DNA from 3 places in the Streptomyces sp. NPDC059816 genome. Region 2 is predicted to be linked to each of the others. Evidence: riboswitches for the same ligand, from Rfam matches in the RefSeq annotation. Region 2 holds a riboswitch; each other region holds the start of a gene.
What was found. A riboswitch is a leader RNA that binds a small molecule or an ion and turns the genes downstream of it on or off. The one in region 2 is predicted to bind thiamine pyrophosphate.
Positions count from the first base shown of each region.

Region 1: linked by a shared signal. The riboswitch ahead of ACFV88_RS17000 (thiamine ABC transporter substrate binding subunit) and the one ahead of thiC (phosphomethylpyrimidine synthase ThiC) in region 2 are both predicted to bind thiamine pyrophosphate.
Region 3: linked by a shared signal. The riboswitch ahead of thiO (glycine oxidase ThiO) and the one ahead of thiC (phosphomethylpyrimidine synthase ThiC) in region 2 are both predicted to bind thiamine pyrophosphate.

Region 1 is NZ_JBHWIQ010000011.1:157,895-164,642, reverse strand. Features, by position in the region: gene ACFV88_RS17015 (VOC family protein) at 1-248, shown strand, start outside; gene ACFV88_RS17010 (ABC transporter ATP-binding protein) at 277-1,371, opposite strand; gene ACFV88_RS17005 (ABC transporter permease) at 1,371-2,981, opposite strand; gene ACFV88_RS17000 (thiamine ABC transporter substrate binding subunit) at 3,128-4,216, opposite strand; TPP riboswitch at 4,302-4,422, opposite strand; gene rlmN (23S rRNA (adenine(2503)-C(2))-methyltransferase RlmN) at 4,513-5,619, opposite strand; gene ACFV88_RS16990 (hypothetical protein) at 5,865-6,110, opposite strand; gene ACFV88_RS16985 (restriction endonuclease) at 6,221-6,748, opposite strand, start outside.
Region 2 is NZ_JBHWIQ010000001.1:531,847-538,594, forward strand. Features, by position in the region: gene ACFV88_RS02530 (hypothetical protein) at 1-680, shown strand, start outside; gene thiC (phosphomethylpyrimidine synthase ThiC) at 763-2,619, opposite strand; TPP riboswitch at 2,612-2,778, opposite strand; gene ACFV88_RS02540 (YibE/F family protein) at 2,850-4,328, shown strand; gene ACFV88_RS02545 (SsgA family sporulation/cell division regulator) at 4,404-4,841, opposite strand; gene ACFV88_RS02550 (IclR family transcriptional regulator) at 4,941-5,705, opposite strand; gene ACFV88_RS02555 (DUF5326 family protein) at 5,832-6,044, opposite strand; gene ACFV88_RS02560 (cupin domain-containing protein) at 6,307-6,624, opposite strand.
Region 3 is NZ_JBHWIQ010000002.1:264,897-271,644, forward strand. Features, by position in the region: gene metF (methylenetetrahydrofolate reductase [NAD(P)H]) at 1-305, opposite strand, end outside; gene thiE (thiamine phosphate synthase) at 435-1,091, opposite strand; gene ACFV88_RS03770 (Rv2175c family DNA-binding protein) at 1,347-1,712, opposite strand; gene ACFV88_RS03775 (NAD(P)/FAD-dependent oxidoreductase) at 1,804-2,967, opposite strand; gene ACFV88_RS03780 (hypothetical protein) at 3,227-3,643, opposite strand; TPP riboswitch at 3,692-3,805, shown strand; gene thiO (glycine oxidase ThiO) at 3,802-4,959, shown strand; gene thiS (sulfur carrier protein ThiS) at 4,956-5,189, shown strand; gene ACFV88_RS03795 (thiazole synthase) at 5,191-5,985, shown strand; gene pknB (Stk1 family PASTA domain-containing Ser/Thr kinase) at 6,068-6,748, shown strand, end outside.

The sequences.
Region 1 (6,748 bases), on a different contig from region 2:
ACGAGCGGTACGCCGACTTCGCGAAGAAGCCCATCGCGGACGCCACGAAGTCCAGCCAGGTGCTGCTGGCGCTGAGCGCCGAGAGCCGCGCGAAGGTCGACGAGCTGGTCGACACCGCGTTCTCCCTGGGCGCCACCCCGGCGGGCGACACCCAGGACCACGGGTTCATGTACGGCCGCTCCTTCGACGACCTGGACGGTCACACCTGGGAGATCGTCTGGATGGACCCGGCGGCCCTCGCCGGCTGACCCGACCGGGTGAACCGGCCGTCGGCGGTCAGCCCAGGACGACCGTCTCCGCCGGATCGAACTCCACCCCGACCCGCCGCCCGGGCTCCGGTGCGTCCCGCAGCCCGCACGCGGCCTCCAACGGGGGCGCCGTTCCGGCCGGCTGGAGGCGCAGCGCGACATGGGTGCCGCGGAAGGTCCGGGCGCTCACCTCGCAGGCCAGCCCGGCGTCCGGCCCCACCAGCCGCACCCCCGCCGGGCGGACCAGGACCAACCGCTCCCCCGCCGGAGTCCCTGCGGGCACGGTCAGCTCGCCCCAGGCGGTGCGCACCGTGCCACCGCTCACGACGCCCGCCACGATGTTGTCGAAGCCGAGGAAGCGGGCCACGAACTCGTCCGCCGGGCGCTGCCATACGTCGAGCGGGCTGCCCGTCTGGGCGACCCGGCCGTCCCGCATCACCACCACCCGGTCGGCGAGCGCGAACGCCTCGCCCTGGTCGTGGGTGACCGCGAGCACGGTGGTGCCCAGGGCGCCGAAGAGTTCCCGCAGTTCCACGACGAGCCGTTCGCGCAGGGTGCGGTCGAGTTGGCCCAGCGGCTCGTCGAGCAGCAGCAGCCGGGGGCGGGGTGCGAGGGCACGGGCGAGGGCCACCCGCTGTTGCTCCCCGCCGGACAGCGAGGCGACGGCCCGACGAGCTGCGCCGGGCAGTCCCACCAGGGTCAGCAGTTCCGCCACCCGGGCCTCCTGCTCGGCCCGTGGGGCCCCGTGCATCCGCAGGCCGAAGGCGACGTTGGCGCCGACGTCGCGGTGCGCGAACAGTTGGTGGTCCTGGAACATCAGGCCCACGCCCCGCTGGTGCGCCGGCGTCCCCGTCCGGTCCCGGCCGCCGAGCAGGACCCGTCCCGCGTCGAGGTCCTGGAGCCCGGCGACCGCCCGCAGCAGCGTGGACTTGCCGCTGCCGCTGGGGCCGAGCACGCAGACGACCTCGTGCTCGGCGACGTCGAGCGACACCGAGTCCAGCGCGGCGCGGGCGCCGAAGCGCACGGTCGCGCCGTCCAGCCGCAGAGCCGCTTCGGTGTCCGTACGGGTGGCGGTGGCGGTGGCGGTGCCGGCTTCGGCGTCGGTGGTCGGGTTCGCGGTCATCAGAACTCCCCCGCGTGATCGGTCCGGAGGCGTTCGAGGAGCAGCAGGGACACGGCGCACACCACCATCAGGAGGGTCGAGAGGGCCATGGCCTGGCCGTAGTTGAGTTCCCCGGCGCGGCCGAGGAGCCGGGCGACGGCGACGGGCAGGGTCGGTTCGTCGGGGCGGGCGATGAACACCGTGGCCCCGAACTCGCCCAGCGAGACGGCGAAGGCGAACCCGGCGGCGATCAGCAGCGCCCGCCGCACCAGGGGCAGGTCCACCTCGCGCCAGGCCCGCCACGGCGAGGCGCCCAGCACGGCCGCCGCCTCGCGCAGCCGCCCGTCGACGGACCTGAGGACGGGCAGCATCGTCCGCACCACGAACGGCACCCCGACCAGGGCCTGCGCCAGCGGCACCAGCCACCAGGAGGCCCGCAGGTCGAGCGGCGGCTCGTCCAGGGTGATCAGGAACCCGAAGCCGACGGTGACCGCGGACACCCCGAGCGGCAGCATGAGCAGCGCGTCGAAGCCGCGCACCAGGCGCCCCGCGCGCCGGGTCAGTGCGGCGGCGGCGAGCCCCCCGATGACCAGGGCGATGGCGGTGGCGGCGAGCGCGTACAGCAGGGAGTTGCCGATGGCGTTGATGGGCGGCACGAGGAACGCACCGCCCTCGGCGGAGGTGAGCGACCGGTAGTAGGTGAGGGTGAAGGCCCCTTCGGTGTCCTGGAAGGAGCGGGCCACCAGCACCCCGAGGGGCAGCACGATCAGCGCGGCGACGGTGGCCAGCACCCCGGCGAGCAGGGCCCACTGCCCCGCACCGCGCGGGCGGCGTGCGGTGACCGAGGGGTCGACCAGCCGCAGCCCGTGCTCCCGGCGGCGCACGCTCCAGGCGTGGACGGCGAGGATCAGGCCGACGGCGACGAACTGCACGAGGGTGAGCACGGCGGCGCTGGAGAGGTCGAAGATCTGGGAGGTCTGCCGGTAGATCTCCACTTCCAGGGTGGAGAACGCGGGGCCGCCGAGGATCTGGACCACGCCGAAGGAGGTGAAGGTGAACAGGAACACCATCAGTGTGGCTCCCGCGACGGCGGGCCGCAGCGCGGGCAGGGTCACCGTCCGCCAGGCGGCGAACCGGGAGGCGCCGAGCACCCGGGCGGCTTCCTCCTGCCGCGGGTCGAGTTGGGCCCAGAGTCCGCCCACGGTGCGCACCACGACCGCGTAGTTGAAGAAGACGTGCGCCAGCAGGATCGCCCACACGGTGGTGTCGAGCCGTACGCCGGCCGCCCGGTCCAGCAGACCGCCGCGGCCGAGGAGGGCGAGGAACGCCGAGCCGGCGACGACGGTGGGCAGCACGAAGGGCACGGTGACCACGGCCCGCAGCAGTTGCTTGCCGGGGAAGGCGAACCGGGCGAAGACGTAGGCACCGGGCAGCGCGATCAGCAGGGTCCCCGCCGTCGAGGCGAGGGCCTGCCAGGTGGTGAACCACAGCACCTCGCGGATCTCCGGGCGGGCCAGGACCTCCCCGATCGCCCCGAGTTGCCAGACGCCCTCCGGCCGCAGCCCGCGGGCCACGATCGCGGTCACCGGGTAGGCGAAGAACACCGCGAAGAACACCACCGGCAGCGCCATCAGCGCGCAGCGCAGCAGCGCGCCCCGGCGGTCCGACCGGGTGCGCGGGGCCGCGGGCCCGGCGGCGTCGGTGCGCCCGGGGCCCGTGCCGGCCGCCGCGCCCGACCCGGACGGGTCACCGGGGCGGGGGCCGTCGGCCGCGCGGCCTACTTCACTACGAGCGAGGTCCACTGCTTGACCCACTGGTCACGGTGGTCGGCGATCCGCTGCGGGTCCATCGTCAGCGGCGAGGGCACCTCGACCGCGTACCGGGCGAAGTCCGCGGGGACCTTGACGTCCTTGTGCACCGGGTCCACGAACATGTTCAGCGGCATGTCCGCCTGGAAGGTGCGCTCGCTCAGGAAGTCCAGCAGGGCCTTGCCGCCCTCCGGGTTCTTCGCACCCGCGAGCAGGCCCGCGTACTCCGCCTGCTGGAAGCAGGTGCCGGTGGAGACGCCGGTCGGCGCCTCGGCGGGCTTGGGGTCGGAGTAGATCGCCTCGACGGGCGGGGAGGAGGCGTACGAGACGACGAGCGGACGGTCGCCGCCGGCCTTCTTGCCGCCGGCGGAGCCGGAGAACTCCTCGTTGTACGCCTGGTCCCAGCCGTCCACGACCTTGACGCCGTTGTCCTTCAGCTTCTTCCAGTAGTCGGGCCACGCGGCGCCGCCCTGCTGGGCGACGGTGCCCATGAGGAAGCCGAGGCCGGGCGAGGAGGTGGCCGGGTTCTCCACCACGAGGAGGTTCTTGTACGCCGGCTTCACCAGGTCATCGAAGGTCTCCGGCGGGGTCACGCCCTTGTCCGCGAAGTACTTCTTGTCGTAGTTGACGCATATCTCGCCGGTGTCGACGAGGGTGACCCGGTCCTGCTTGTCGAGCAGCGGCCGCTTCGGGAGCCGGACGCTGTCCGCGCCCGTCGCCTCGTAGGGCGTGAAGAGCTCGTTGTCGAGGCCGCGGGAGAGCAGGGTGTTGTCGATGCCGAAGAACACGTCGCCCTGCGGGTTGCCCTTGGTCAGGATGGCCTTGTTGACGGCCACGCCCGCGTCCCCGTCCTCCAGGACCTTGAGCGTGTAACCGGACTCCTTCTCGAACTCCTCCAGCACCTCTTCGGAGGCGGCGAAGGAGCTGTGGCTGACCAGGGTGACCGTCTTGGACCCGCTGCCGTGCCCGTCGTCGCCGCTCTCGGCGCAGCCGGAGAGGGTGACGAGGCCCAGCCCGGCCGCGAGGGCGACGGCGGTGGCCTTCTTGGTGGTGCTCACGTGGTTGTTCCTCCTGGAGCGGACCAGGAAGAGACGCGGCCCCGCCCGCGGCCCCCGGGGCGGGAGCGCGGGCAGGGCGCAACAGCTTGAGTGGTGACCGAACTTCCTACCCGGAATGACCCGGGCGAGGTTCAGAGGGTCTGCGGCCCGCCGGTGTGACCCGGCTGCCGCACTCTCAGCGCTGTGGCGCTCCCCTGTCGGAAAATGCAGTTGTCTGTCGTGAAGGTGCTGCGAATGGCTCGAACCGCTCGCTGCGCACAGGACGCTATGCGGGCGTTCGGGACAAGAGTACCGCTCTAGCGTTCGGATGCCGCCAGCTGTCCACAGGCCCCGTCGATCTCCTGGCCCCGGGTGTCCCGGACGGTGACCGCCACCCCGTGCGCCGCGATGGCCTCCACGAACGCCTTCTCGTCCTCGGGACGGGACGCGGTCCACTTGGAGCCGGGCGTCGGGTTGAGCGGGATGAGGTTGACGTGCACCCGCTTGTTCTTGAGCAGTCGCCCGAGCAGGTCACCGCGCCACGCCTGGTCGTTGATGTCCCGGATCAGGGCGTACTCGATGGACAGTCGCCGACCGGAGCGCTCGGTGTACTCCCAGCCCGCGTCGAGGACCTCCCGGACCTTCCAGCGCGTGTTGACCGGGACGAGGGTGTCGCGCAGCTCGTCGTCGGGCGCGTGCAGGGAGATCGCGAGCCGGCACTTGAAGCCCTCGTCGGTGAACCGGCGGATCGCGGGGACGAGCCCGACCGTCGACACCGTGATCCCGCGCTGGGACAGGCCGAGGCCGTCCGGCTCCGGGTCGGTGAGGCGACGGATCGCCCCCACGACGCGGTTGTAGTTGGCCAGCGGCTCGCCCATGCCCATGAACACGATGTTCGACAGGCGCGCCGGGCCGCCGGGGATCTCCCCGTCCCGCAGCGCGCGCATGCCGTCCACGATCTGGTGCACGATCTCGGCCGTCGACAGGTTGCGGTCCAGCCCCGCCTGGCCGGTGGCGCAGAAGGGGCAGTTCATTCCGCAGCCGGCCTGGGAGCTGATGCACATGGTGACCCGGTCCGGGTACCGCATCAGCACCGACTCCACGAGGGTGCCGTCGAACAGGCGCCACAGCGTCTTGCGGGTGGTGTCGTCGTCGCAGCTGATGTGCCGCACCACGGACATGAGGTCCGGGAGCAGGGCCTCCTGCAACCTGTCGCGCGCGCCGGCCGGGATGTCCGTCCACTGGGCGGGGTCGTGGACGTACCGCGCGAAGTAGTGCTGCGAGAGCTGCTTGGCGCGGAACGGTTTCTCGCCGATGGCGGCGACGGCTTCCTTGCGCTCGGCGGGCGAGAGGTCGGCGAGGTGCCGCGGGGGCTTCTTGGCTCCGCGCGGGGCGACGAAAGTGAGTTCTCCGGGCTTGGGCATGGTGCCTCCAGTGTCGCAGACGCGAGCCCGTGGCCCGGGTGCGTCGCCGGCGGCGGTGGCCGGCACCCGCCACCCCCGTCGACTGCGGGCGACCCGGTGTCCGTCGCGTTCGCGCTGGTGGTCGCCGCCGGGGGCACCGTGCGACGGCCCGTGTCGGCGGCGACGGGGAGCCGGGCACGGTGCCGCGAGTCACAGCGGCACCGCGCACCGGACGGGCCCGCCCGCACGGACGGGCCCGTCGTTCGCTACTCCCGGGCCGATTCCGGTGACGGGGGCCCGCCTGCGCGCGGCAGCTGCCGGCGGGCGGCGCCGCGTGCTCCGGGCACGGGGGCGCCGCGGTGCAGGAACATCAGGAAGGGGGCGACGTAGGCCGATGCCTCCACCGGCGTCGCGCCGCCGGCGAGGACGAGGACCACGCCGGCCGACAGCGCGCTGCCGAACATCGCGGCCCGTGCGAGCAGGGCTGCTCGCCCCTCCGGGTTTTCGGACATACTTGGACTGCTCCTGTTCCTCCGAGGACGGTGAGCACGGGCCACCCGCTTCGTTACCAGGCGCCGCGGGTGGCCTGCTTCGTGTGGTGGGGCACCGCCGGTGCCCGCGGTCAGGCCGCGTCGGTGGACGCGTATCCGTCTCCTTCCGGCCAGACGACGACGATCTTCAGCCCGGCGCACAGGTCGAGCAGGTCGTCCTCCGGGCGGGAGGGCACCAACAGCGCCAGCTCCGGCTCGGGGAGGAAGCGGGCGTAGTCCAGGAGTTGCCCGACGGCCATCCGGACGGCGCTCCGCCCGACCGAGCCCTTGGCCTCGTAGAGCCGGTTGGCCGTGACGTCGTAGAGGTCGGTCAGTAGCCACTTCGCGACGCCGGTCGGTGCGATGCGGTGCCGCGTCGTCTCGTGGCCCAGCAGCCGGAGGTGGTCGGCGTACCCCAGGACCAGCTTCGCCTCGGCCCGTTCGGCCTCGTACGGTTCGCGGGAGGGCTCGACCCACATGCGCTCGGTGTACTGCGCCTCCACCTCCAGCGTCTCCACCCGGGGGCTGTCCTCGGGGGTGTGCGGAAGCTGGGAGCCGGCGGGCGGGGCCGCCGTGAGCGGCTGCAAGCGGAACATGATGACGCTGCGGACCGGTCCGTC
Region 2 (6,748 bases):
AAGCCCGGGCCCTGATCACTGCCGCGGCCACCACCGAGTACGACGCCTACGTCACGGTCCGCACCGAGGCACGTGCCACCGCCCCGCGCACCACGGGCGACGGCGCACCTGAGCCCACGGGCGCCGGCGTCCTGGCCGTCCTCGCGGTGCTCGCCCCGGTGCTCGCCGGGTCCGCCGCAGTGATCTTCCTGCTCGTCGGCTACGCCCTACGGGCGCTCAGCCCCGGGCTGGCGATCGGCCGGACCCTGCTCGCCACGGGCTGGGTCTTCGGCGCGATCACCGCCGCCGCGATCCTCGTCGCCGCGGCCGGACTGCTGTTCGCCGCACTGCGCAACAACGCGACGGCGCTGCGGGCCGCCCCGCGGCGCGAGATCGACGAACGGGTCGAACTGGCCCGCGCGGCGTGGCGCGACGCCCTGGTGGAGCACGGCATCGTGCCCTTCCTCCGCAACGCCCTGGCGAACGCCCCAAAACCCGACGCCGGGGCTGCCGGGACCGGCGGGACGTACGGCCCGGCAACCCCGGCGGGTGCCGGCACCTCCGGTCGGATGCCGCACCTCGGCTACCACCGGCCGGGGTTCAGCAGCCCCGACCGGGGCGCGACGGGGCCGCGCCCCAGCTATTCGAGCCCGGACTTCAGCAGCCCGGACTTCGGCGGGCCCGAACACCCGCCGGAATAGCCCGGCGCACGCGGGGACGCGTCCGGCGGGTCCGCGCGGATCGCCCGCGCAGACCCACCGCACGTCGGCCCGGCCTCGCCCGCTACGCCAACGGGAGGTAGACCCGGTTGCCCGAGGCCGCGAACTCCTTGGACTTCTGGAGCATCCCCTCGGCGACCTCCTGAGCTGAGGCGTTCTCGGCGGCGTCGCCGCCGAACCGCTCGTTGATGCTCTGGCTGATCTTCATCGAGCAGAACTTAGGCCCGCACATGGAACAGAAGTGCGCCGTCTTCGCGGGTTCCGCGGGCAGGGTCTCGTCATGGAAGGACCGTGCCGTGTCGGGGTCGAGGGCCAGGTTGAACTGGTCCTCCCAGCGGAACTCGAAGCGGGCGTCGGAGAGCGCGTCGTCCCACTCCTGGGCACCGGGATGCCCCTTGGCCAGGTCCGCGGCATGGGCGGCGATCTTGTACGTGATGACCCCGGTCTTCACGTCGTCACGGTTGGGCAGGCCCAGGTGCTCCTTGGGCGTGACGTAACAGAGCATCGCGGTGCCCCACCAGGCGATCATGGCGGCGCCGATCCCGGAGGTGATGTGGTCGTAGGCGGGCGCGATGTCGGTGGTCAGGGGGCCCAGGGTGTAGAACGGGGCCTCCTCGCAGATCTCCTGCTGGAGGTCGATGTTCTCCTTGATCTTGTGCATCGGCACGTGTCCGGGGCCCTCGATCATGGTCTGGACGTCGAATCCCTTGGCGATCCGGTTCAGTTCACCGAGGGTGCGCAACTCCGCGAACTGCGCCTCGTCGTTGGCGTCCGCGATGGAACCGGGGCGCAGCCCGTCGCCCAGGGAGTACGTGACGTCGTAGGCGGCGAGGATCTCGCACAGTTCCTCGAAGTTCTCGTACAGGAAGGACTCCTTGTGGTGCGCCAGGCACCACGCGGCCATGATCGACCCGCCACGCGACACGATGCCGGTCTTGCGGCGCGCCGTGAGCGGTACGTACGGCAGCCGGACGCCCGCGTGGACGGTCATGTAGTCCACGCCCTGCTCGGCCTGCTCGATGACCGTGTCCTTGTAGATCTCCCAGGTCAGTTCCTCCGCCCGGCCGTCCACCTTCTCCAACGCCTGGTAGAGCGGCACCGTTCCGATCGGCACGGGGGAGTTGCGCAGCACCCACTCCCGGGTGGTGTGGATGTTGCGGCCGGTGGACAGGTCCATGACGGTGTCGGCGCCCCAGCGGGTGGCCCAGGTCATCTTGTCCACCTCCTCCTCGATGGAGGAGGTGACGGCGGAGTTGCCGATGTTGGCGTTGACCTTCACCAGGAACCGCTTGCCGATGATCATCGGCTCGATCTCCGGGTGGTTCACGTTCGCGGGCAGCACCGCCCGGCCGGCGGCGATCTCGGCCCGTACGACCTCGGGTTCGACGTTCTCGCGGAGCGCCACGAACTCCATCTCGGGCGTGACCTCGCCGCGGCGCGCGTAGGCGAGCTGGGTGACGTGCTTCCCGTCGCGGCCCCGTCGGGGCTGGCGGGGGCGCCCCGGGAACACCGCGTCGAGGTTGCGCAGCCCCCCGCGCGGCGAGGTGTGCTTGAGCCCGTCGTCCTCGGGGCGGACCGGGCGTCCCGCGTACTCCTCGGTGTCGCCGCGCGCAACGATCCAGTTCTCCCGCAGCGGCGCCAAGCCGCGGCGGACGTCGGTGTCGGCGTGCGGATCGGTGTACGGGCCGGAGGTGTCGTACAGGGTGACCGACCCGCCGTTGGTGAGGTGGACCTGACGGACCGGCACGCGCAGGTCGGGGCGGGGGCCCTCGACGTACGCCTTGTGCCAGCCGGCGGTCGGCCCGGGGTCCGCCGGCTCGCCGGTCTCCCCGGTGGGGACCCGCGCGTCGTCCGTGGACCCGGAGGGATCGGTGGGGTCGGTCGCGGTCACGGCAGGCGTGCGTGCGTCCTTGATGGTCATGAGACCTACTCCCTACGCCGGCATTACCCGGTAACAGGTTCAGCGGTCGACGCAGCGGTTCTCCGCCGGAGCACCCGTCCGCGTGAAGCGACGAGCAGGTCCGGGTACGGAGGTCAGCGCCCTCTCAGCCCGGTGCTCCGAGCTCCCGCGTGTGCAAAGGTGCCCCCACGCTAGCGTCATGTCTGGCGTGCTGAACAGTGGGCCCCGCCCGTTCTTGCGATGATCGGGCGGTGACCACCACGCCGCAGCCTCCCGTCCCGCCCGCCGGACAGCCCTGGTCGCCGTCCCCCGCGACGGCCCCGGAGTCGACCGCCCACGGCCACGGCCACGGTCCGGACGGCCACGGCAGCCAGGGGGGAGGCGGGGGAGGCCACGGGGGCCACGGGGGCCACGGGGGCCACGGGGGCCACGGGCATTCTCACTCCCACGGTCCGGCTGCGCCCGTCTCGGCGAGGTTGCGCCGGATCATCGCCGCCGTGCTCATCCCCTTCGCCACGGCCGTCGTCGTGGGGCTGGTCGTCCTGTGGCCGGGCGGCGCCCCCACCCACGAGCGCACGGGCGTCGGCTTCGACCGGCAGACCGAGCAGGCGACGGTCACCCGGGTCGACCGGGTCGACTGCAAGTCCGTCAACGCGGGCGCCGTCCCGCCGACCGGGGACACCTCGACCGCTGAGGGAAGTCAGGCGCAGCAGCGGTCGACCGGCGACTGCGGCAAGGCCACCGTCGAGGTCACCACGGGTCCGCACCAGGGACGGACGTTCACCGAGATCGTGCAGCCCGATGCCTCGCGGAAGCTGGAGCAGGGGCAGAAGGTGATCGTCGCCTACGCCCCCGACGCGCCGCGGGACCTCCAGTACTCGGTCGCGGACACCAACCGTCGCCTTCCGATGGTGTTGTTGGCCGGACTATTCGCGCTCGCCGTGGTCCTCGTCGGCCGGCTGCGCGGGCTGATGGCCCTGGTGGCCCTCGCGGTGAGCTTCCTGATCCTGACGTTCTTCATCTTGCCCGCGATCCTCCAGGGCTCAAATCCGCTGGTCGTCGCGGTGGTCGGGGCGAGCGCGATCATGCTGATCGCCTTGTACATGTGCCACGGGCTGTCCGCCCGCACCTCGGTGGCCGTGCTCGGCACGCTGGTGTCACTGCTGCTGATCGGGGTGTTGGGTTCCCTGTTCATCGGCTGGGCCTCGCTCACCGGGGACACCGACGACAACACCGGGCTGATCCACGGGCTGTACCCGGGGATCGACATGAGCGGTCTGTTGCTGGCCGGGGTGATCATCGGCTCGCTCGGCGTGCTGGACGACGTGACCGTCACCCAGACCTCGGCGGTCTGGGAGTTGCACCAGGCCGATCCGACGATGAGTCGCCGCGCGCTGTACCGCGCGGGCATCCGCATCGGGCGGGACCACATCGCCTCGGTGGTCAACACCCTGGTCCTGGCCTATGCGGGTGCGGCGCTGCCGTTGCTGCTGCTGTTCTCGATCGCGCAGAGTTCCGTGGGCACGGTGGCCAACAGCGAGTTGGTCGCCGAGGAGATCGTCCGGACGCTGGTCGGGTCGATCGGCCTGGTGGCGTCCGTACCGGTCACGACGGCGTTGGCCACGCTGGTGGTGGCCGCGGACCGCCCGGGAACGGGCGCCGCTCCCGCGCGTACCGTCCCGTCGCCCGGGGGCCGGGGCCGCCGTCGCAAGGCGCGTACGGGCGGCTGAACCGTCCGGGACGGGTGCGGGTGCTCACCGGGGGACACCCCCGGGGGATGGTTCGGCCGCCACGTTGACGGGACGTCAACCCGCGCTCTGTTCCTCCGCCAGGATGCGGTCGAGCGCCTGGTCCAACAGGGAGTCGAATCCGGCCATCGCCCGTTCCTGGCCCAGTGGAACGATCTTGTCCGTGCGGTCGAGGAAGGCGATCAGCGGCGCCACCCCCGCGCGGAAGACGGCCTGTTCGACACCCACCTGAAGCGTGATCAACACATCGCTGAGGATCTCCGGATCGTCCGGGGCGATGTGCACGTCCCCGTCCCCGCAGGGCTCGGCGACCCCGTCGACCAGCAGCTCTCGGCCGAACGTCCAGCTCACGGGCGCATCGCCGGGGAGGTGGAAGGTCAGCCGCACGGCATAGGGATCGGCACTGTCGTAACGCAACTCCACGGGAATGCGGAAGGTGAGTTCCTCGGACACGAGAAAGCTCATCATGACTTCTGCCTGTACCGACTCGCGCATTGGCTACCCCGTCGTGTGGCGTCGACTGGCCAGGAATCAGCCCCCTGACACTCATGGCATCTTGCTTAAAGTACACGACAGATCACAAGGAGTGAGTTTTCAGATGCTGATAGAGAAGCCGAGTGTCCCTAGTAGCTTTCCGACCTCGCGCTCCAACCGCGCCAACGTCGGCAGCAGTCGGTCCTCCTGGTGCGCGGGCAGCGAGAAGCCGATGGCCATGGCCGTGCTGCCGGCCATGAGGGGCATCGCCGCGCAGACCGTCCCGAGCGCGTACTCCTGGTGCTCCAGCACCGGCTGCATGCGGTCGACGGCCGCGAGCCGCCGCAGGAAGGTCTCCTCGTCCCGCACGGAGTACGGGGTCACGTACCGGACGGGGTGCCGGTGCAGGTGGTCGCGGCGGGCCTTCTCACCGAGCTGCGACAGCAGGCACTGACCCAGCGCGTGGGCGTGCCCGGTCTCGCGGAAGTCCACCCACTCCTCGATCGCGGGATGCGCGGGACTGTCGGCCACCGCGGCGAGTTCGATCTCGCCATCGCGGTACACCCCGAAGTACACGGGCACCCCGAGGACGTCACGGCAGTGCGCGAGCGCGTCATGCATCCTGCCCCGACGGTTCTGCTGGGCCGCGGCGCCGGCCAGCCTCTCGGCCGCCTCCGCCAGCAGGTACACCCCCCGCTCACGACGCACGTAGCCCTCGTGGACCAGGGTGCGCAGCAGGTGGTACGCGGTGGGGAGCGCCACCCGCGACTCGCGCGCCAGCTGCTTGGCGGGCGCGCCCCCGCGGTGCGAGGCGGCGGCCTCCAGCAGTCGCAGCGCGCGCTGCACGGAGCCGATCAGGGTCGGAGCGGGATCATCCGGGGCCAAGGCTCACTCCCGTGGCGAGTGGGTGTCCGCTTCGACTCTAGTCGTCCGATACGGACTATTTCCATACCCCGGACAATCTTCCCTCGGGAGGGGGACCCGGCCCCGTCCCCCCACCGCTCTGACGTGCTACCAGTCACCCCGTGACGAGGACGACGTCGTGAACTTCCGCACCACGTAGACGAGGCCGGCGACCAGCACCACGAACACGAGCACCTTGAAGAGCAGCTCCACCAGGAAGGAGAGCACCCCGACGATCAGTCCGCCGAACACGAACAGCGCGATGACCGGCACCGCGACCCACTTCACCCACCACGGCAAGCCCGAGAAGATCTCCCGCACGGTTCCTTCCTTCCGCTCCGCGCCCTCGTCGTCCGACGTCGGCGCACCCTTCGCGTACCCGGCCCGACCCCGCCCCGCGACGACGCGGTCCCGTTGCCGGGCCGTGGGGCGCGAGTGGTGCGAGTCTTCGATCCGTGCCTTCGATGCTAGGGCGCCGCGCGGTCGGGCGGGCGCCCGCGGCCCCTTGTCCTCCCCTGACCGCACCCTGAGGGAACCCCGAGGCCGGAACTCGGCCTTCCGGCGGGGAACCGGACGGGCCTCCTCAGCCCTCCGGAGGAGAGAACACCACGAGCACCCGCAGGTCCTCGGTGATGTGGTGGAACTTGTGCGCGACCCCGGCCGGGACGTACACGACGCTGCCCCGGGCCACCGTCGTCGTCTCCATGCCCACGGTGATCGACGCGCGTCCGCTCACCACGAAGTACACCTCGTCCTGGCCGTGCGGCTGCTGCGGATCGGATGCCCCCGCGTCCAGCGCGTAGAGGCCGACCGACATGTTCCGCTCCCGCAGGAACTGTAGGTACGCGCCGTCGTTGGCGGCCCGCTCGATCTCCAGCTCGTCCAGCCGGAATGCCTTCATCAGCCCTTGCCCATCTCCGTCAGCACCCATCCGTGCACGTGTTCCCCGGCCCTCGGGGTCCATGGTGGTCCCGGTGGACGGACACCGTCCGCCCGGGTCACCCGGTTGGACGCATCTGCCACGA
Region 3 (6,748 bases), on a different contig from region 2:
CGCAACTCCGCGATGGAGTGGTCCACCGCCGTGAGGTGGGCGACGGGGGTCAGGGTGGAGTCGGAGGCGATCTGCTCGGTGGCCCGGACCGTGCCCGCGCGGGTGGAGCCGCCGGCACCGTAGGTCACCGAAACGAAGCTGGGTGCGACGGCCTCGATGCGCCGTAGCGCGTTCCAGAGGTTCCGCTCGCCCTTCGGGGTTTTCGGTGCCCAGAACTCGAACGAGTACGTCGTTTTACCCGATGCGAGCATGTCACGGACCGTACGCGCGCGATCCGTCCTGGTGGAAGCTGTCCCAAGGGCCATACGGGCAGGTTAGCCACGCCGGGGCCGTCCCCCAACCGGGCGAGGGATAAATCAGACGAAAGACCCCCGCGATGTCCACCCCTCGGACACCGTCCGTCCTCAGAGTGAGCGGAGCGGGGAGATGGGGGCCTACGGGTTCCGCAGTCGGCGGGCGAACTCGGCGGCTGCCGCACCCGGGTCGGTCGCCTCGGTGAGGGCCCGGACGACGACCACCCGGCGGGCCCCGGCCTCGATGACCTGATCGAGGTTGCCCAGGTCGATGCCGCCGATGGCGAACCAGGGCCGCTCGGGGCGCAGCCCGGCGGTGTGACGGACCAGGGCCAGGCCCGGGGCGTGCCGTCCCGGCTTGGTGGGGGTGGGCCACACCGGGCCCGTGCAGAAGTAGTCGGCGCCCGGCTGCCGGGCCGCCGCCTGCGCCTCCTCGTCGGCGTGGGTGGAGCGGCCGATCAGGACGTCCGGGCCGAGGATCGCCCGGGCTGCGGGGACCGGGAGGTCGCCCTGGCCCAGGTGGAGCACGTCGGCGCCGATGGCGTGGGCGACGTCCGCCCGGTCGTTCACCGCGAGCAGCTTGCCGTGCCGCCGGCAGGCGTCGGCGAACACTCGCAGGTGGTCCAGTTCCTCGGCGGCTTCCATGCCCTTGTCGCGCAGTTGCACGATGTCCACGCCGGACGCGAGGACGCGGTCGAGGAACTCCGGGAGGTCGCCCTGGCGCGTGCGGGCGTCCGTGCAGAGGTAGAGGCGCGCGTCGGCGAGCCGGGCGCGGCGCGTGGGAATGGAATCTGCCATGGCGGTACTGGTCCCCCCGTGGACGGTGCGGTGGTGCGTGGGCGGTCCGCGCAGGACAGCGCACGCCGAGCGAGACGCGCCCGATCAGGGGCGCGGGGAACTGCGCGAAGCCACCGCGCACCCCCACCGAACAGCGCACCGCAGGTGGGCGTACGGAGGGAGCACGGTGTACCGCGCAGGTGAGTGCGGTGCGCGGACCACCTCGGGTCCGCGCACCGGCGGCGTCGGCCGCTCAGTCGGCGGCGGGTGCGCGGCTCAGACGGCGAGCGCCTGCGCGCGGCGCTTCACCTCCGTACCGCGGTTCTCACTCAGGGCCTGGGCGGGCGTGCCCGGCAGGCTGGGGTCGGGGGTGAAGAGCCATTCGAGCGTCTCTTCGTCCGTGAAGCCGTCGTCCCGCAGGAGCGTCAAGGTGCCGCTCAGGCCCTTGACGACCTTGTCGTCGTCGATGAAGGCCGCGGGTACGTGCAGGGCCCTGTTCTCGCCGCGGCGCACCGCGATCAGCTGGCCCTCCTTGACGAGCTGCCGAACACGGGTCACCTCCACGCCGAACCGCTCGGCGATGTCCGGGAGGGTCAGCCAGGCGGGGACGAGAGCATCAATCTTTGCGTCAATCTCGGTCACGTACCCCAGCCTGCCACTTCCTTCTGACATCGGAAAAGCGGCCCGCTGCCGGTGGGGCCGGTCGGCCCCACCGGCGGCCCGCCCCGACGGGTCAGCGGACGGCCGACTTCAGGGGGCGCGCGGGGTCCACCAGCAGCCCGGTGTCGAGCACCGCGCCGGACTCGATCAGCTTGCGGCCCTGGGCGAGGTCACGGGGGCGGCCCACGGCCAGCAGCGCCACCAGCCGCCCGCCGCGCAGCCAGCACACCGACCAGGCGGCACCGGAGGGCTCCCCGCGCCACACCACCGCGTCGGCGCCTTCGTGGTGGCCCGCGTACTGCACGAAGCGCCCGAACTGCTCGGACCAGAAGTACGGCACCGGGTCGTACACGGCGGGCACCTCGCCGACGATGCCGGCGGCGACCGTGCGCGGGCCCTGGAGCGCGTTGTCCCAGTGGTGCACCAGCAGGCGTTCGCCGTACCGGGCGGAGGGGAAGGAGGCGCAGTCGCCGACCGCGTAGACGTCGGGCACCGAGGTCCGCAGGTGGTCGTCGGCGAGCACTTCCCGGTGCGCGCCGAGTGCGATCCCGGAGCCGGCGAGCCAGTCGGTGGCGGGGCGGGCGCCGATGCCCACCACCACCGCGCCGGCGGGCAGCACGTTGCCGTCGTCCAGGACCACTTCGCCCGGCTGCACGCGGACCACGCGCGCCCGGGTGCGCAGGGTGGCCCCGGCCTCCGCGTACCAGTCGGTCATGGGGGCGGCGACCTCGGCGGGCAGGGCGCCCGCGAGCGGCCGGTCGGCGGCCTCCACCACGGTCACCGCGCAGCCCGCCTCACGAGCGGCCGTCGCGAACTCGGCGCCGATCCAGCCGGCGCCCACCACCACGACGTCGTGTTGGTCGGCGAGCACCGGACGCAACCGCTCGGCGTCGTCCAGGGTGCGCAGCAGGTGCACGCCGGGAACGCCGTCCGCGCCCGGCAACCGGATCGGTTCGGCGCCGGTCGCGATGACCAGCGTGTCGTACGGGACGGGCCCGGCCTCGGTGTCCAGTTCGTGGTCGTCGGGGCGGACGCCGGTGACCTCCAAGCCGAGCCGCAGGTCGATGCCGAGCGCCCCGAAGTCCACGTCGAAAGCGGAGTCCTCGGCCTTGCCCAGGAGCACGGCCTTGGACAACGGCGGCCGGTCGTAGGGCTGGTGGGGTTCGGCTCCGATCAGGACGACCGGTCCGGCGAAGCCCTGTTCGCGCAGGGCCACCGCGGTCTGCACCCCGGCCATGCCCGCGCCCGCGATGACGACGCCCGGTGGCCGGTCGGCCGCGCTGCCCGCTTCGGCCGTCGCGGCCGTCCGGCCCGCCGCGCCCGTCTCCGTCGCCTCGGTCGCCTCGGTCGTTTCGGGTGCCTTGGCTGTCTCGGCTGTCTCGGTTGTCTCTTCTGGCATGTCGCCCTCGTCCGCCTCGTCCGCCTCGTCGGGTGGTGGGGCCGTCGGCCGGCATCCGGCTGTCCCCGGTCGTCACCCTAGACACCCGGACGCCGGCTCAGTCGGCGGTCGGTCCCGGCTCGGGCGGTGTCTCTTGCGGTGCCTCCTCCACCACGCTCGTTCCCCGCCCCTCGCGGGACTCCCACTCCCAGGTCTCCAGCAGCCGCACCCGCCCGTCCGGCAGGGCGACCACCCGGGACGCGCAATGTCCGGATGCGGTCGTTCCGTCGATGCGCAGTTGGACGTACCGGAAGTCCAGCCGGTCCCCGGTGCGGGTGCCGACGAGGTGGCCGCGGACCACCTCGCCGCCCGCGTAGTCGGCCCAGACCACGCCGCCGCGCTCGTGGTAGGCGAAGCGGGTGCGGGTGCCGACCTGGCCGGGCGCCTGGTCGGCCACGGGTACCAGGACCCGTCCGTCGAGCGAGGGCGCGGCCGGTGCGGCCGGTCGATCGGGCTGGTGCGGCTGGTCGGGCACGGGACACGACTCCCTTACTGGGGTGCGGGGCATCGGGTTAGGGTGGCCAACGTAACTCGCGGGAGCCCGGACGCACCGGGCTGAGAGGGAGGCTGACCGGCCTCCGACCGTACGAACCTGATCCGGGTCATGCCGGCGAAGGGAGGAGCGGAGCACCCATGTCTCGTTCAGCGGACGTCCTGGTGGTGGGCGGCGGGATCATCGGTCTGGTGACGGCCTGGCGGGCCGCCGGGCGCGGTCTGAGCACCGCGCTGGTGGACCCCGCGCCGGGCGGCGGCGCCGCACAGGTGGCGGCCGGGATGCTCGCCGCGGTCACCGAACTGCACCCCGGCGAGGAGCAGCTCCTCGCCCTCAACACCGCCTCGGCCCGTGCCTATCCGGCGTTCGCCGCCGAACTGTCCGGGGTCACCGGGGCGGACCTCGGCTACCGGCGCTGCGGCACCCTCGCCGTCGCCCTCGACGCCGACGACCGGTCCCAGCTACGGGAGTTGCACGCCGTGCAGACCGCGGCGGGGCTGACGCCCCAGTGGCTCAACGGTCGGGAGTGCCGGCGGCTCGAACCGATGCTGGCCCCGGGCGTGCGCGGCGGGCTGCGGGTGGACGACGACCACCAGATCGACCCGCGGCGACTGGCCGCGGCCCTGGTCACCGCCTGTGCGTCGGCCGGCGTGGTCTTCCACCGGCAGCGGGTCGAACGCCTGGTCATCCGCAGGGAACGGGCCTCGGGCGTCCTGCTCGCCGACGGCACCGAGCTGGCGGCCGGGCAGGTCGTCCTCGCCGCGGGCAGCCTCAGCGGACGGCTCGCGGGGGTCCCCGACGAGGTCGTGCCACCGGTACGGCCCGTCAAGGGGCAGATCCTGCGGCTGAGGGTGCCGCCCGGCTTCGGCCCGTTCCTGAGTCGGACCGTGCGGGCGGTGGTGCGCGGCGGACAGGTGTACCTGGTGCCGCGCGAGGACGGTGAGCTGGTCCTCGGGGCCACCAGCGAGGAACTCGGCTGGGACACCACCGTCACCGCGGGCGGCGTGTACGAACTGCTGCGGGACGCCCACGAACTGGTCCCCGGCATCACCGAGCTACCGCTCGTCGAGACCCGTGCGGGGCTGCGGCCCGGCTCGCCCGACAACGCCCCCCTGCTCGGCCCCACCGCACTGGACGGGCTGCTGCTGGCCACCGGCCACCACCGCAACGGCGTGCTGCTCACCCCCGTCACCGGGGACGTCCTGGCCCACGCCCTGGTGCACGGTGAACTGCCGGACGACGCACGCCCCTTCACCCCCCTCCGGTTCACCCGCCTCCCCCAGGAGCAGCCCGTATGAGCGCGTCACCCGCCCCCGGGTCCACGACCCTGAGCGTCACCCTCAACGGCGAGCACCGGGACGTCAGCCCCGGGACGACCCTCGACGACCTCGTCGCCGTGCTCACCACCGCGCCCGGCGGAGTGGCCGCCGCCCTCAACGAGACCGTCGTCCCGCGCACGGGCTGGCCGCGGATCGTGCTCGCGGACGGCGACCGCGTCGAGGTCCTCACCGCGGTCCAGGGAGGCTGACGTGGCCGACGACCCCTTCGTCCTCGGCGGCCGGAGCTACGGCTCCCGGCTGATCATGGGCACCGGCGGCGCCCCCAGCCTCGACGTGCTGGAACGCTCGCTGGTCGCCTCCGGCACCGAGCTGACCACCGTCGCGATGCGGCGGGTCGATCCGACGACCGCCGGCTCGGTGCTCTCCGTGCTGGACCGGCTCGGCATCCGGGTGCTGCCCAACACCGCGGGCTGCTTCACCGCCGGGGAGGCGGTGCTCACCGCGCGGCTGGCCCGGGAGGCGCTCGGCACCGATCTGGTCAAGCTGGAGGTCATCGCCGACGAGCGGACCCTGCTGCCCGATCCCGTCGAGTTGCTGGACGCCGCCGAGATCCTCGTCGACGACGGTTTCACCGTCCTGCCGTACACCAATGACGATCCCGTCCTGGCGCGCAAGCTGGAGGACGTGGGGTGCGCTGCGGTGATGCCGCTGGGCTCGCCCATCGGCTCCGGGTTGGGCATCCGCAATCCGCACAACTTCGAGTTGATCGTGGAGCGGGCGGGGGTCCCGGTCATCCTGGACGCGGGGGCCGGGACGGCCTCGGACGTGGCGCTGGCCATGGAGCTGGGCTGTGCGGGGGTGATGCTCGCCTCAGCGGTGACCCGGGCCCGGGTGCCGGTGCTGATGGCCGAGGCCGTGCGGCACGCCGTGGAGGCCGGGCGCCTCGCCCATCGCGCCGGGCGCATCCCCCGGCGCTTCTTCGCACAGGCCAGTTCGCCCGCCGCGGGGCAGGCCCGGCTGGACCCGGAGCGCCCCGCGTTCTGACCCCCTACGGGGCACGGGCCGTCCGGGGGCGCGGGCCCCCGGGTCGGCACGCCCCCGGCGCGCCGGCTCTTAGACTGCCTCCGTGGACAATTCGCTTCAGGACCCGCTGCTCGGGCACGTGCTGGACGCCCGCTACCGGGTGGACGCGAGGATCGCCACCGGCGGCATGGCCACGGTGTACCGCGCCCTGGACACCCGGCTGGACCGGGTGGTCGCCCTGAAGGTGATGCACCCCGCCCTCGCGGTGGACGCGGGCTTCGTGGAGCGCTTCATCCGCGAGGCGAAGTCGGTGGCCCGGCTCTCGCACCCGAACGTGGTCGGCGTCTTCGACCAGGGCGCCCAGGGCGCCTACGTGTACCTCGCGATGGAGTACGTGCCCGGCTGCACGCTGCGGGACGTGCTGCGGGAGCGGGTCGCGCTGTGCCCACGGGCCGCCCTGGACGTCCTGGAGTCGGTGCTGGCCGCCCTCGGCGCGGCGCACCGGGCGGGTCTGGTCCACCGGGACATGAAGCCGGAGAACGTCCTGATCGGCGATGACGGCCGGGTCAAGGTGGCCGACTTCGGTCTGGTCCGCTCGGTGGACTCCCGGACCGGTTCGACCGGTCCGGTGCTCGGGACGGTGGCGTACCTCGCGCCGGAGCAGATCGAGGACGGTGCGGCGGACACCCGGGTGGACGTGTACGCCTGCGGGATCGTGCTCTACGAGATGCTGACCGGCGGCAAGCCCCACACCGGCGACACCACGGCGCAGGTCCTCTACCGG